One region of the Pleomorphochaeta naphthae genome, then DNA from elsewhere that is predicted to be linked to it. Evidence: a T-box and tRNA genes for the amino acid it is inferred to sense, from the RefSeq annotation. Region 1 holds a T-box; the other regions hold tRNA genes.
The links. A T-box is a leader RNA that pairs with one kind of tRNA and senses whether it is charged. The one in region 1 lies ahead of thrS (threonine--tRNA ligase), so its partner is inferred to be a tRNA-Thr.

Region 1 (5,348 bases):
CGATTAAGAAGGGCTTTGGAAGATAATTATTTAAAAGAAACATCGATAGAATATATTTAAAAGAGAGGAAAAAATGGACAAAAAGGTTTCAATTAAAATTTGTGTTGGCACATCTTGTTTTGTACAAGGAGGCTCAGATTTACTTTTATATAATGATTTCATTGATTCAGATATCATTGAAAATTGTGAAATCGAAGGAACATCTTGCTTTAATGCATGTAAAGGTCATGAGGGAGAGAGTGCTCCTTTTGTGATGATTAATAATAAAATATATGGCGATATGACACCCGAAAAATTAAAAAAAATAGTTGATGAGGTTTATCATGCTAGAAAGAAATAATCAATTTACTCATTTAAAAAATAAAGTATATTCTACAGTTTTAAAGAGCTATTTTAATGGGACATTGGAAGAAGACATTGATAAAATTCCTTATTGGATAATTCCTAAAGACACCGATCCAAGTAGATGTTGTATATATAAAGAAAGAGCAATGATTAGATACAGAATTTTGGCATTTCTTGGAGTAAATATTGAAAAAGATGACGATGAAATGAAACCTCTAAGTGCATATTATAGAGAAGTAATTTCTAAAAAGATGAAGCCTTTACCAGTTTTAACAACTATAAGTACAGCTTGTAGTGCATGCCCTAAAGATCAGTACCATATAAGTGAAGCTTGCAGAGGTTGTTATGCTCGACCATGTTTAGCAAACTGTCCAAAAGATGCAATTGTTTTTGTAAATGGAAAAGCATCTATAGATCAAGAAAAATGTATTAGATGTGGAAAATGCCAAGAAGTTTGTCCTTTTAATAGTGTTTTACATAGATTAGTTCCTTGTGAAGGCGCCTGTCCTGTAAATGCAATAAAGAAAAATGAAAAAGGCTTTGTAGAGATAGATTACAAAAAATGTATAAGTTGTGGTAAATGTGCAAGAAGTTGTCCTTTTGGTGCAATAGTTGAAAGAAGTAGTATTTTTGAAGTATTAAAGCTACTTACTTCTGATGAGAAAGTTACAGCAATTATTGCTCCGGCAATTGATGGTCAATTTCCAGGAACCTTAGGCCAAATTAAAAGAGCTCTAAAACTAGTTGGCTTTGATGATGTTGTTGAAGTTAGTGAAGGTGCAGAAATAACTAGTATAAATGAAGCTATGGAACTTAAAGAGAGACTTGAAAGAGGCGATAAACTTATGAGTACAAGTTGTTGTCCTTCATATATAGAAATCATTGAACGTCATTTGCCAAATTTAAAATCTATAAAAAGTGACACACTCTCTCCAATGGCATATACAGCACAACTTGTAAAAGAAAAAAATCCTGAAACAAAGGTAGTGTTTGTGGGGCCTTGTTTAGCAAAAAGGGTTGAAGCAATTAAATTAGATACAATTGATGGAGTTATTACATTTAGTGAGTTAGGTTCAATGTTTGTAGCGAAGGATATAGATGTTAAAGAACTTGAGGAAGATGATTTAGGCAATACAGAGAGCTTTGAAGATTGTAGAAACTTTGCAATAAGTGAAGGTGTTAAAGGCTGTGTTCTAAGTAGAATGGAAGATCCTTCGATAGTAAAACCTTTTTCCATAAATGGTGTAGATAAAAAAGTCTTTAAGATGCTTAAAGTAATAGATAAGATTCCATCTAAAGGAAACTTTGTTGAAGTTATGGTTTGTGATGGAGGGTGCATAAATGGCCCTGGAACCATAGTTAATCCAAAAATTGCAATGAAACTAAGAAATGGTAATACAAAAGCAATTGCTAAAGTAATGAAAAAAGAAACACTTTATTGACCAAGAGTAAATTAATGTTTATTTTATATCCAAGAGGTATATATGAACACAAAAGAGGACTTAGAAGCTTTATTAGAAAGCTATGATGGGTCAATAGAAAGCAGGTATTGTTCCTTAGCTAATACTGTTGCTTTTTTAAAAAATTTACTTGAAGAAATTTCTTGGATAGGGTTCTATCTAAAAAAGGATTCATTTTTAGTTTTGGGCCCTTTTCAAGGAAATATAGCTTGTGAAAAAATTCCCTTCACTAGAGGTGTTTGTGGTGATGCATATACCTTAAAGAAAACTATTAATGTAGATAATGTTAATTTATATGAAAATCATATAGCTTGTGAAAGTGATACTTGTAGTGAATTAGTAATCCCATTAATAAATAAATCAAGAGTAGTTGGTGTTTTAGATATAGATTCTAAATCTTTTAGTAGATTTAAAGCTGATGAAATTGCATTATTAGAAGAACTTGCCGATGTTATTGCAAAAAAACTATTTTAATTAATAGTTATTGCTTGACATCCCAAATTAAAAAGAGCATATTTTTATTAAAGGCTATGATAAAGACGAGTAGCAAAAGAAAGTGCTAAGAGAGAGAGTATTCATTGGCTGGAAAATACTCAGTTACTCTTTTGTGAAAACCCCTTTGGAGCTGCAACCCCAACGATATAAATCAAGTAAGGAAGCCGTTTTCTCAACGTTATGAGACAAATTAAGCGTCTTTTCTTTTTGTAAGGAAAGGAAGCAAGGTGGAACCGCGGAAGCTATTATGCCTTCGTCCTTGTATTTGATGATTTATGTCATCATTTATAGAGATGAGGACATAATAGCTTTTTTTGTTATTAAAATTAGGAGATAGATTATGGCAGAAAAATTAAGTGCTGAAGAAAAATTAGCTAGAGTTCGTCATTCCATGGCACACGTAATGGCTGAAGCTGTTTTAGAAATGTTTCCAACAGCTCAAATAGCTATTGGACCAGCAATTGAAAATGGCTTTTATTATGATTTTGAATTACCAAGACAGTTATTAAGTGAAGATTTAGATGAAATAACTGAAAAAATGAAAGCAATAATTAATAGTGATAAAGAATTTGTAAGGACAGAAGTATCTCGAGAAGAAGCAAGAGAAAAATTCAAAGATCAAAAATATAAATTGGAATTACTAGATGCAATTGATGAAAATGAAGTTGTATCTTTATACAACCAAGGTAATTTTACTGATCTTTGTAGAGGTCCTCATGTAAAATCAACAAAAGAATTAAGAAGTGATTCTTTTAAATTAATGAGTATAGCAGGAGCATATTGGAGAGGAAAAGAATCAAATCCAATGCTAACTCGTATTTATGGAACAGCTTGGACAAATAAAAAAGATTTAAGATTATATTTACAAAAATTAGAAGAAATTGAAAAGAGAGATCACAGAAGACTTGGTAAAGAGTTAGATTTATTCTCCATGCATGAAGAAGCTGGTCCTGGTTTAGTTTATTGGCATCCTAAAGGTGCTAGAATTAGATTAGCAATTGAAGACTTCTGGAGAAAAGAACATTATAAAAACGGTTATGAAATGGTATATACCCCACATGTAGGTAAATCTTGGCTATGGGAAACAAGTGGTCACTTAGATTTTTACAAAGAGAGTATGTATCCAGAAATGGTAATGGATAAGGCTAATTATTATGCAAAACCTATGAACTGCCCATTCCATATCATGATTTATAACAATAAGAAGCATTCTTATAGAGAGCTTCCATGTAGATGGGCTGAACTTGGAACAGTTTACAGATATGAAAAAGCTGGAGCTCTTCATGGACTTTTGAGAGTTAGAGGATTTACACAAGATGATGCTCACCTAATTGTAACTCCTGAACAAATGGATAGTGAAATTGAAACAGTATTAAAGTTTTCTCTTCATATGTTACATAGCTTTGGATTTAAAGAAATTAAAGCATATCTTTCTACAAAACCAGAAAAGAGTGTAGGAGAAGTTGAAAGATGGGATGCTGCAACATCTGCACTTAGAAGAGCAATTGAAAAAGAAGGCTTAGAATATGAAGTTGATGAAGGCGGTGGAGCATTCTACGGACCAAAAATTGATTTAAAGATAAAAGATGCAGTTGGAAGACAATGGCAATTATCAACAGTTCAATTTGACTTTAACTTACCAGATAGATTTAATATGACATTCGTTGATAAAGACGGTGTTGAAAAACGTCCTTATATGATACATAGAGCACTTCTAGGTTCAATTGAAAGATTCTTCGGTGTATTATTAGAACATTATGCTGGATCTTTCCCAGCTTGGTTATCTCCTGAGCAAGTTAGAATTATTCCTATTAATGATTCTTGTTTTGATTACTGTAAAGAATTAGAAATGAAACTTCTTAGTGAAGACTTTAGAGTTTCAGCTGATTTAAGCACAGCTCACTTTAAAGCAAAAATCAAAGAGGCTCAACATGAAAAAGTGCCATATATGATAGTTGTAGGTAATAGAGAAGTTGAATCGAAACAAATGTCGGTAAGGCTTAGAAATGGAAAGCAAGAAAATTGGGGAGATTATAATTCCTTTGTTGAAAAGCTTCATAAAATAATTGACTCAAAGCAAATTGAGTTATAATAATGAAAAAGGGTGGCAAAACATGTCGCCCTTTTTTAAGGACTAAAAAAATGAATAAAGAAAAATTTAAAAAATTAGAAGATTTAGATAGAAAAATTACTATGATAAATCATTTAACTCAGGTTTTGGAGTATGATTTAGAAGTAAATGCCCCCAAAAAAGCTTTAGGAGAAAGGTCAAAACAATTATCATGGACTTCTTTAGAAGCTCATAAAATTGCTTCAAGTGATGAGATGGGAGAACTATTAGCAGCCCTTGGAGCTTCAGATGAAAATGTAGAAGGTTTGGGAGAGAGTGATTTTGAAAAAGCATTAATTAGAGTAAGGTTTAAAGAATATTCTAAAGCAAAAAAGATTCCTTCACAGTTTATAGAAAAGAAACGAGAAATATTAACAGTATCATATGATAAATGGGTGGAAGCTAGAGAAAATGATGATTTTTCAATATTTGCACCATATTTAAATCAAGTTTTAGAATGTGCTAGAGAAGAAGCAGAGTATATTAAAAAGCCTAATCAAAGTTTATATGATGCCTTGTTAAATGAATATGAAGAAGGCTTAACAAGTGAACAGATAGATAAAGTATTTGATGATTTAGAGAAAAAACTAATACCCTTGGTAGCAAAATATAAAGATATAGAAGTAAATGATAAATTCTTATATCAAAAGTATGATGTAAAAAAACAAGAAAAGTTTGCTACTGAGATTTTAAAAGACATGGGATTTGATTTTGATAGAGGAACTTTAGCCTTAGCTGTTCATCCTTTTACTACAACATTGGGCTGTGATGATATTAGGATAACAACAAGATATTCAGACCCTAATTTTAGTGACCCCCTTTGCTCTACCATACATGAGGGTGGACATGCTTTATATGAAATGAATGCTTCTAAAGATTCTCTTAAAGGAACAAGTTTAAGTGAAGGTGTTAGCATGGGCATTCATGAAAGTCAAAGC
Region 2 (5,348 bases), 1.7 Mb from region 1:
CAAATCTAGCTTTATGAGTAGCTTTTTCTTCTTCACTTAGATTTTTCTTAATATCTTCCCAACAACTCTTTGCAGTAGCTAAAGAATGGTTTCCATCTCCCATGGCAAATAAAAGAGGATTAGAAGAATCTAATTTATTATATAAGCCTTCTAGAGCAGTTGCTAATTGTTCAAAAGCTTCATCACCATTTATCAAATAACCTTCTAACCTTCCACCATTTTCCATTAATGGAGTATCATAGACCTTTGTCAAAGAATCTAAATTTTTAGTAAAAGGTTCAATTAAAGTTCTCTTAGCATCATTGATTAAAACCATGATATGAGGAAGTTCTAGTGGAGCATTTTTTCTAATTTTCTTTCTGGGAGGAATTCTTGAGAGAATAGTTCCTTCAGTTGCTCTAATTAAAGATTTTGAATCAGCACTAAAATCATATTTTTCTAAATCTAGAGCACCAACTAATCCCCATCTATGAGTATTGTTTACACTTCTTTTTACTAAGAAAAAACAGTTTTCATAAGTAGTGAAAATACCATTTTCAACATATTCTTTCATTTTAGAATTAATACTATCTATAACCTCATCTTCATTTCCATCTTCAAGATAAACTTCAGGGAAAATTAAATCTAAGGTACTTGGATTAGAGCCTACATTATCTTTAACTCTTTTCCAATAATCTCTATCTGAAGTATATTGATCACAAGCAACAACAGCCCATTTTTCTAATGATATTCCTCTTTTAGGAATCATAATATCTGCAGGATTAAGTGCTAAGGCACTTAAGCGTTCTTTAGCTGACGACATAAAATTATCCTCTCTTTATAATTTTTCTGCATTTATAGTACATTACATATATTAGTTTGACAACCATTATTTTTGTAATATATTATTTTTTTTGTATTATACTTAAATTATAGATAATAAAATTAATAAATATTTCAAAAAAAACGCAATAAAATATAAAATATATAAATAGTCACAACAAGTAATATATAAAAACAAAAATCATTTTTAAATTTTTAGTTTATTAGAGTTTATAATTAAGATAAAATCATTTATTATATAAATACAAGAGTTAAAAACATAAAAGGATAGAAAGATGAGAGCAATAATAGTCACAAATGGTAATGCCCCCTTATCACTTCCTCCTGATTTTGCAAAAGATAGTGATTTAATAATTGCTGCAGATGGAGGATTAGAAATCGTTGAGATTTTAGGGCTTGATTGTGATATGGCCATCGGTGATTTTGATTCATTAAAAAAAGTTGAGTTATTAGATAATATAAAATATCAAAGATACGAAAGAGATAAAGATTTTTCCGACACAGAACTAGCAATACTTTATGCTAGAGACCAAGGTTGTGACGAATATATTCTCCTTGGAGGAGGAGAGGGTAGAATGGATCACTTACTTGGAATTTGGGGAATATTTAAAAACTATGGGCCCCCTATCTGTTGGCTAACTAGAAAAGATGCACTTTATCTAGTAAAAAATAAAAAAACATTTAAAACAAGCATTGGAGAGACAGTTAGTGTAATAAACGCTATCATAGGCTCTAAAGCAATTGTAACTTGTGAAAAATTAAAATGGCCTTTAAAAAATTTTATTGTTACAAGCAATCATTTTTCACTCTCAAATGAAGCAATCAACGGAAATTTAGATGTTGAGTGCACATCAGGAAGTGTTTTTGTATCTTTTTTACAACCTAGGGATGAAATATAAATGTTAGAATCTAGAAGAGTTTTAGAATTAGGAAATCGTGTACATTGGTATATAATTTGGCTAAGCCTTGGTTTATTTATTTATTACACTCTAGGCTTATCATATGATGTAGATAACGAGTACATGATATTTGTTTCTAAAATGCTCTCAATTTTATTATTTTTTTCATTAGTCTTTGGAATATGGATATTAATATATGCCTTATCCTTATTTTTTAAGGATAAAATCTTCCCAACTAGGATTTTCTTATTTAATCTATTGAGAATTTTATTTATTATAGTGCTTGATATATCGTATTCATTCATAGTGAATATAGCCGGTAAAACAATAATTATATAAACAGAGGAACAAAATGGATAAAATCAGTGCACTTCGAGGAGCAACAACAGTTGAGAAAGATGATCCTATTGAAATTGAGAAAAGCGTAAAAGAATTATTTGAGAAGTTATTAGAATACAATAACTTAAGCGAAGAGGATTTAATCAATGTAAATTTTACAATTACATCTGATTTAAAGAGTAAAAACCCAGCAGCTGCGCTTAGAAAAGCAAATTACTGCAATGATGTTGCTTTATTTTGTTCTCAAGAGCCAGAAATAGAAAACATGCTAGAAAAGGTTATTAGGATTATGATTCTTTGCTATAAAGATAAAAGTCAATTAAAACATGTATATTTAAATCGAGCATCTCTTCTTAGAAAAGAATATGCAATAAACGAAAATAAATAATTAAATAAATAAAAACATTTGATTAAAATAAATTAAAAGGCACTTAAAAGATAAAAAAAATCTTTATTAAAGTGCCTTAATTTTTTATATGTGAGGCTATATCAGCATTTGGAGATAAAAAAAGCCACCTGTCAGATTCGAACTGACGACCCCGAGATTACAAATCACGTGCTCTGGCCAGCTGAGCTAAGGTGGCAAAAGAAATAAAAATAATATATAGCCACCTGTCAGATTCGAACTGACGACCCCGAGATTACAAATCACGTGCTCTGGCCAGCTGAGCTAAGGTGGCGAACAATTGGGAATATACAAAAGATGGGCTTTGGTGTCAATAGAAAACAAAAAAATAATTATTTTTTTTAAATTATTGGCTATTTATCAATTATTTTACCTAAAATACTGATAGTAAAGTAACCTATACAATTGTTTAAAATAAAAAAACAGTTGAGTTATCTCATTATTATATGATAGTATCAAACAATAAGAGAAAAATTAATGAATAGAAAAAGTGTAATTATTATTTTTACTATGTTATTAGTTGTTTTCATCGGATTTTATACATTTACAAAGTCATATCAAGAACTTGAAAATAGTATAGACGATGAAAGAGTTCAATACATTGGTGAAATAGAGAAACAATTAGTAAGTAGATCAAATGAAATTAGAAGCGATATTTCCTCTAAATTACTTTTTCTATCTATATTGCTCAAAACTAATAAACCAAGCACTTTCGAGGAAACTAAGGCAAATTATGCTACCTTAGATACTAATAACGATTCTCTACTAGTTTTAGTTGATGAAAATGGTCATTGCTACAATGTCGATGGTTCATTATTTGAATTACAAAATGACAATCTATTAACTTCATTAATTATAAATAACGAAGAAATCTCTAGTTTTGAAAGACTGGCAACAGGACAAAATTATCTAATTACAGGCCAACCCATAGATCATTTTTACGTAGATGGTTTAAAAATTGTAGCTTTAATGTTTGCAACAAGTGAGAGTTCTTATAGAGAGAGAATGACACTACCATTATTTGGAAACTACGGAATGTCCTTTGTTTGTGACTATATGGGACGTTTGTTAATAAGTCCTCAAAAAGATGATTATAATATCATGGGCTATAATCTTTTTGCATCGCTTAAAGAATTAAACGTTGATGAAGAGACAGTTGCAAGAATAGAAGAAGACTTTTTTTTAGGAAAAAGTAATTATCATTATTTCCAATTAGATGAAAGATGGTTAATTCAATATGAATCTTTTAATAATGGGAAAGAATATATAATAAGCTTAATACCAGTTTCAATTGTATCAAATAGATTAATAAATGATGTTACAAGAACTTTGAGATTTGCTTATTATGTAATATTCTCAATTGTTTTATTAATATTAATACTTGCCATAGTTATTTATAAAATAATTGCTCAAAGAAATAGAACAAAGTTTGAATCTGAAGTTAGGGAGAGGGCAGCTCAAACTAGAAGTGAATTCCTCTCTCAAATGAGTCATGATATGAGAACACCACTCTCTGCTATTGTTGGTATGACCCAAATTGCTAAAGAAAACATTAACGATGCAAAAATAATGGAAGATTCATTAGCTAAAGTAAACTCTTCTGCAAACTACATGCTAGAGATAATTAACGATATATTAGATTTAAGCAAACTTGAAAGTGGAAAGTTTAATTTAAATATTGAACCATTTTCATTAAAAGAATTAATTTCTCAAATAGAGATAATAAATCAACCTAAAGCAAGTGAAAAAGATTTAGACTTCAATTTCAAATATAACTTTAATCAAGAACTTTGGTACAAGGGAGACAAATTAAGAATGTCTCAAATATTAATGAATTTAATTTCCAATGCAATTAAATTTACTCCTAAAAAAGGTTCTGTCGATATAATAGTCCAAACTGAGGAATTTGATACAAATACAGACACAATAACTATAATTGTAAAAGACACTGGAATTGGAATGAGTAAAGAATTCATGAAAGATTTATTTACTCCATACATTCAAGAAGATTCAAGCACATCCTCAGTTTATGGAGGGTCTGGTCTAGGCTTAACAATTGTAGATAGCTTAGTCAAACTGATGAATGGTTCAATTAAAGTATTGAGCGAAAAAGGCCTAGGTTCTGAATTTATAGTTAAAATAAATTTAGAGAGAGTTTCAAATTCCTTTACCCTTCCATCATCAGTTTGTGAGAATATAGATTTTACATCATTAAGAGTTCTATTTATAGAAGATCATCCAATCAATCGCCTCATAGGAGAAAAACAACTACAGAGTTTAGGAATGAAAGTAGAATCGGCTGAAAATGGAAAAATAGGTTTAGATATGTTTTTTAAACATCCTACTAATTATTATTCTTTAATTTTAACAGATATCCGAATGCCTATTATTGATGGATATCAAGTAATTAAACAAATTAGGGCCACAGAAAGAGAAGATCATAAAATACCAATAATAATCATGAGTGCAAACGCAAAGGATGAAGGCGCAAAAATTGATTCAGATGTTCAAGCAATTTTATGCAAGCCAGTAGATATAAAAGAATTAAAGGATTCAATATGTCAAATCTTAGCAAAGTAAAAATTATTGGAATTACAATTTTATTATTAACTTTAGTTTTATCATTTTCAAAGTATACACTAAGTTCTTCAAATGAAAATAAAAGCCAAATTACGATATTTGTAGATTATGATATTAATGAAGGCACAAAAGAATGGTTATTTTCTCTAAAAAATCAATTTCCTGAATATAATTTTTCATTTATTACAAACATAGTAACAAATGAGAAATATTTTATAGATTCAATGATGCAAAACAATTTTGACTGCGATATAATAATCTCTAAATATATAGAAAAAGACAGCACTACTAATTTAGCAAAT
Region 3 (5,348 bases), 1.4 Mb from region 1:
CAATCCTATTACGCCACCAATGGCTTCAACAGTTGCTCCATTCTCTTCGATAATTGCTCTTGCAGCTTCTAAAGTTCCGCCTGTTGCAACTAAATCATCAATTAATAATACTTTTTCACCTTTTTTGACATCAACATGCTGAATACAAATTGTATCAACACCATATTCTAGTGAGAAGTCTTTTTCATAAGTTTTTCCAGGTAGTTTTCCTTTTTTTCTAGCTAATACTAATGGTAAGCCCATTTTTATTGCTAAAGGACTAGCAAAAACAAAGCCACGTGCTTCAAGACAAACAATACTATCAATATCCCTATCTTTATATAACTCATAGAATGAATCTATACAATAATTAAAAGCTTTAGGATTAGCCAAAATTCCAGTGATATCATAAAATAAAATACCTTCTCGTGGAAAATCTTTTACCTTTCTTATTGCTGAATCTAAATCAAATCTCTCCATTAATTACTCCCTACTGATTGTTTTTAAAAGCACTCACTCTCGCACTTGCACTTATATCAAAATTATCCCTATAACCATCCCTTAAATAATTATAAGCTAAACCTGCTATCATTGCACCATTATCTGTACAAAGTTTTAATGATGGAAATGTAACAGTATATCCACCTTTTTCAAGATTCTTTAACTCAGAGCGAAGTAAACTATTAGCTGCTACTCCACCACCTGCAGAAACTCTTTTTAAACCTGTATTTTTTAAAGCTAATTTTATTCGCTTCATTAAAATTCCAACCGCAGCTCTTTGAAAACTAGCAGCTATATTTTCATTATTTATTTCACTTTTTTTATCATGAAATTTTTCCAATTGATTGATAACTGCTGTCTTTAAACCTGAATAGGAAACATCATATTCATGACCAGCTGATAAGGATGGACCTGGAAATAAAAAGGCTTTAGAATCACCTTTTTTACTTAGCCTATCAATTACTACACCACCAGGATATCCAAGGCCATAGTGTTTTGCAACTTTGTCAAAAGCCTCACCTATTGCATCATCAATTGTAGTTCCTAGTACCTCAACTTCACTATAACTATTAACTTTACAAATTACAGTATGTCCACCTGAAACTAATACTCCAAGATATGGGTATTCTTGTGGATTTTCAATTTGTGAGGCATATAAATGTGCCCTTATATGATCTATAGTAATAAATGGTATATCTAAAGTAGCAGCTAAGCCCTTAGCGAAATTAACTCCTACTAAAAGAGAGCCAAGTAGCCCAGGTCTATTAGTTACTGCTATAGCATCTAATTGATCTTTTGTTATATTTGCTTGTAATAAGGCTGCATTTACAACTTGATCTATCCACTCAGTATGCAACCTACTAGCCAATTCAGGAACAACTCCTTCATATGGCTTGTGTAATTCTATTTGTGTCGCAACTACGTTGCTTAATACTTTTGAACCATCTTGAACAACTGCAGCACTACATTCATCACAAGAGGTTTCTATTCCTAAAATATTCATAAATTAAATTACTATTCCTTATTCTTTTTAACTTTTAATTTGGAAACCATTTGCAGAAATTCACTAACATTAGATATGGAAGATCCCTTTGTTAATGCCTCTATACTTGCTCTTTGTTGTAAGTCTGAAATGCTATTACCACGTTCAAGTAAAGAAGGATACAATTCCATAAAAAAATCTGCTACTTCAGGGTCCCAAGTTTCAGCAATAACTGGCCTTTGATCAACCATTGAATCAAATTCAAATGCATAACTATCATTTCTCAAAGGAAATTTAACTGTTTTTAATGTTTTATTTTGCTTGTTTACCATACCGGCTTAGCTTACAGTTTTTAACTATATGGGTCAAGATTTAGATTACTTTATTCTAAACAAATTGATTAGATTGAAATATTATAAAAAAACAGTTGAAATAAATACTTATTATATTGTATCTTTTCAGTATTGCCGGAGTAGCTCAGGGGTAGAGCAACGCTCTCGTAAAGCGTGGGTCAAGGGTTCAATTCCCTCCTCCGGCTAAAATATATATCCTTAGATTTATTGTTCTTCTAATATTTTATAAAAACAACATAAAATCATTAATTATAATTTAAATATATTAAAGGACTAACCCAAGAAGAGTTAGTCCTTAATTTTTAAATAAATTTTTGATGTTTTAGTAAAACATTTTCCTAAATTTATCTATTGTTAATAGCAGCTTGAGCTGCAGCTAAACGAGCAATTGGTACTCTAAATGGTGAACAAGAAACATAGTTTAATCCAATTTTTTGACAGAAATCAATTGTTTTTGGATCTCCACCATGCTCTCCACAGATTCCTAACTTAATAGTAGGTCTAACTGATCTACCTAATTTGCTTGCCATTTGAACTAGTTTTCCAACACCGTCAATATCGATAGTTGCAAATGGATCATAATCATAGAATTGTTTATCTGTATCATTTACATAATGATTTAAGAATGAAGCAGCATCATCTCTTGAGAAACCACATGTCATTTGAGTTAGGTCATTTGTACCGAAACTAAAGAATTCAGCTTCTCGAGCAATTTCATCTGCAGTAACTGCTGCACGAGGAACTTCAATCATTGTTCCAAGTTTATAATCAATTCTCATACCTGTTTCTTTAAAGATAGTTTCAATTTCTTCTGTTGCATGTTTTTTACAAAAGAGGAATTCTTTATAATTTCCAACTAAAGGAATCATGATTTCAGGATGTACTTCTATATTCTTTTTAGTTACATTAATTGCAGCTTCAGTTATAGCTCTTACTTGCATTCTTAAAATTTCCGGATACACAATAGCTAATCTACATCCTCTAAATCCTAGCATAGGATTAAATTCATGAAGGTCAGTTATTTTTTGTGCAATAGTTTCTACAGAAATTCCTAAATCTAATGCCAATTCATGACGGGAAGTATGGTCATTTGGTAAAAACTCATGTAATGGTGGGTCTAAAAGTCTTACTGTAGCAGGACGGCCATCTAATTGGGTGAAAATATTCTCAAAATCTTCTCTTTGCATTGGTAACAATTCATTTAGAGCTGTCTCTCTTTCAATTAAATTGTCTGCAAGTATCATTTTTCTAATTGATTTAATTCTTTCACTTCCAAAGAACATATGCTCAGTTCTACATAGCCCAATTCCTTCAGCACCTAAAGATACTGCTCTTTTTACATCTTGAGGAGTATCAGCATTAGTTCTAACACCTAGTTGTTTAATTTCATTAACATAGCCCATGAAAGTTTTATAATTTTCAAATAGTCTAGAATCTTCTTCTTTCATTGTACCATCTAAGACTTGAACAATTTCACTTGGTTTTACAGCGATTTTAACGCCATATACTGCACCTGTAAAACCGTCTATTGAAAGATAGTCGCCTTCTTTAAATTCTAAGTCTCCAACTTTCATTGTTTTCTTTTTTTCGTTAACAGAAATTGAACTAACGCCAGAAACACAAGGACAACCCATACCACGAGCAACTACTGCAGCGTGAGATGTCATTCCGCCTCTAGATGTTACAACACCTTTAGCAACTGCCATTCCTTGAATATCTTCAGGAGAAGTTTCAGTTCTAACTAGAATTACGCTTTTACCTGTTTTAGCAACTTCTACAGCTTTATCTGCTGTAAAATAGATATGACCACAAGCTCCACCTGGAGATGCATTTAAGCCTTGAGCAATAGCTTTTATATTATTATCAGCTATGACTTTATTATCTAATACAGGAGCAAATAACTTATTAAATTCATTAGCAGGAACTCTTGAAACAGCAGTTTCTTTGTCAATTAAACCTTCTTCTACCATTTCTACTTGAGATCTTAACCAACTAAAAATGGTTCTTTTACCATTTCTTGTTTGAAGCATATAAAGTTTACCTTCTTGAATTGTAAACTCTAAGTCTTGCATATCATGATAATGGTTTTCTAAAATAGATCTAATTTCGACTAATTGTTCATAAACTTTTGGATTTACTTTTTTCAAGGTGTTAATTGGTTGAGGAGTTCTAATTCCAGCTACAACATCTTCACCTTGTGCGTTCATTAAATATTCACCGTAGAATTTATTTTCACCTGTTGAAGGATCTCTTGTAAATGCAACTCCAGTACCGGAAGTCTCTCCCATGTTTCCAAATACCATAGTTTGGACATTTACAGCTGTTCCTAGTAAACCTCTAATATCGTTCATCTGACGATATTTAATTGCTCTTTCATTGTTCCAAGAATTAAAAACAGCAATTATTGCTTTGAAAAGTTGCTCTTTTGGATCAGTTGGAAATTCTTCATTTGTATATCTCTTATATACTAATAAATATCTATTAATTACTTCTTTTAAATCTTCAACATTTAAATCTGTATCATAAACTTTATCAGTTTCATCTTTTACACTTTGTAGAGCTGATTCAAATTCATGATGAGGGACGTTCATTACAACATCGCCAAACATTTGAATAAATCTTCTATAACTGTCCCAAGCAAATCTCTCATTACCTGATTTTTTAATTAAGGCATTAACTGAATCTAAATTTAAACCTAGGTTTAATACTGTATCCATCATACCTGGCATTGATTGAGCAGCACCAGAGCGAACAGATACTAATAAGGGATTGGTTGTATCACCTAATTTTGCACCCATAGTTTTCTCTAGTTTTTCTAAAGTTTCTAAAACTTCATCTTCTAGATGTTTTGGCAATTGCCCATTGTGAGTATTAAAATATTCACAAGCTGCAGTACTTATTGTAAACCCGGGAGGCACTGGCAATCCTATTGATGTCATCTCAGCTAAATTAGCTCCTTTACCACCGAGTAATTCTTTCATTGAAGCAGTTCCTTCTGCTTTCCCGTCACCAAAGAAATATACATATTTCTCTTTGTTAGGTTTCATACTTTCCTCCAAAAAAATTATATGAATAACATAGCCTATAAAGAGTAGGTTATTCATAATTATCTGTCAATGAACTTTGGTGACTTATAATAACAAACTAATTAAAAAATTTCATGAAAAAATAGCATTTTTAGCTATAATAAAACTAGATATTTTTTTATCAATTATTTTAAATATTTTTAACTTTATATTTATATAGTATTTTTATGTTATACTAAATTTTTCTTTAATTTATAACAAAGAAAAGGGCAATCACATTTTATGCGATTGCCCTAATGTCGTTAGTAAATTCTATATTTATTTAAGCGCTATAGCTTTCTAGGCTTTTATAAATTTCGGTATTATGAAGTTTTTGAATTGCTCTCTTTTCAATCTGTCTAATTCTCTCTTTTGTTAAATTATAAATTTCACCAATTTCTTTTAAACTCATTTGATATTTATTATTCAATCCAAATCTATGTTCAATTATATCTTTCTCTTTTTCAC

Region 2: it has a tRNA-Thr gene. The T-box ahead of thrS (threonine--tRNA ligase) is inferred to sense a tRNA for this amino acid. The anticodon was not compared.
Region 3: it has a tRNA-Thr gene. The T-box ahead of thrS (threonine--tRNA ligase) is inferred to sense a tRNA for this amino acid. The anticodon was not compared.

What each region holds. Positions count from the first base shown of each region.
Region 1 covers NZ_AP042457.1:2,714,479-2,719,826, reverse strand. The annotation lists gene ACZ5SO_RS12430 (SpoIIE family protein phosphatase) at 1-60, shown strand, start outside; gene ACZ5SO_RS12425 (NAD(P)H-dependent oxidoreductase subunit E) at 74-340, shown strand; gene ACZ5SO_RS12420 (monomeric [FeFe] hydrogenase) at 324-1,787, shown strand; gene ACZ5SO_RS12415 (GAF domain-containing protein) at 1,830-2,279, shown strand; T-box leader at 2,327-2,564, shown strand; gene thrS (threonine--tRNA ligase) at 2,641-4,392, shown strand; gene ACZ5SO_RS12405 (carboxypeptidase M32) at 4,443-5,348, shown strand, end outside.
Region 2 covers NZ_AP042457.1:909,855-915,202, reverse strand. The annotation lists gene ACZ5SO_RS04225 (DUF1015 domain-containing protein) at 1-802, opposite strand, end outside; gene ACZ5SO_RS04220 (thiamine diphosphokinase) at 1,098-1,721, shown strand; gene ACZ5SO_RS04215 (hypothetical protein) at 1,722-2,060, shown strand; gene aroH (chorismate mutase) at 2,074-2,448, shown strand; tRNA gene ACZ5SO_RS04205 (tRNA-Thr) at 2,571-2,644, opposite strand; tRNA gene ACZ5SO_RS04200 (tRNA-Thr) at 2,667-2,740, opposite strand; gene ACZ5SO_RS04195 (ATP-binding response regulator) at 2,944-5,046, shown strand; gene ACZ5SO_RS04190 (extracellular solute-binding protein) at 5,025-5,348, shown strand, end outside.
Region 3 covers NZ_AP042457.1:648,256-653,603, reverse strand. The annotation lists gene ACZ5SO_RS03015 (adenine phosphoribosyltransferase) at 1-459, opposite strand, end outside; gene tsaD (tRNA (adenosine(37)-N6)-threonylcarbamoyltransferase complex transferase subunit TsaD) at 470-1,483, opposite strand; gene ACZ5SO_RS03005 (hypothetical protein) at 1,495-1,794, opposite strand; tRNA gene ACZ5SO_RS03000 (tRNA-Thr) at 1,929-2,000, shown strand; gene ppdK (pyruvate, phosphate dikinase) at 2,160-4,862, opposite strand; gene ACZ5SO_RS02990 (sigma-70 family RNA polymerase sigma factor) at 5,164-5,348, opposite strand, start outside.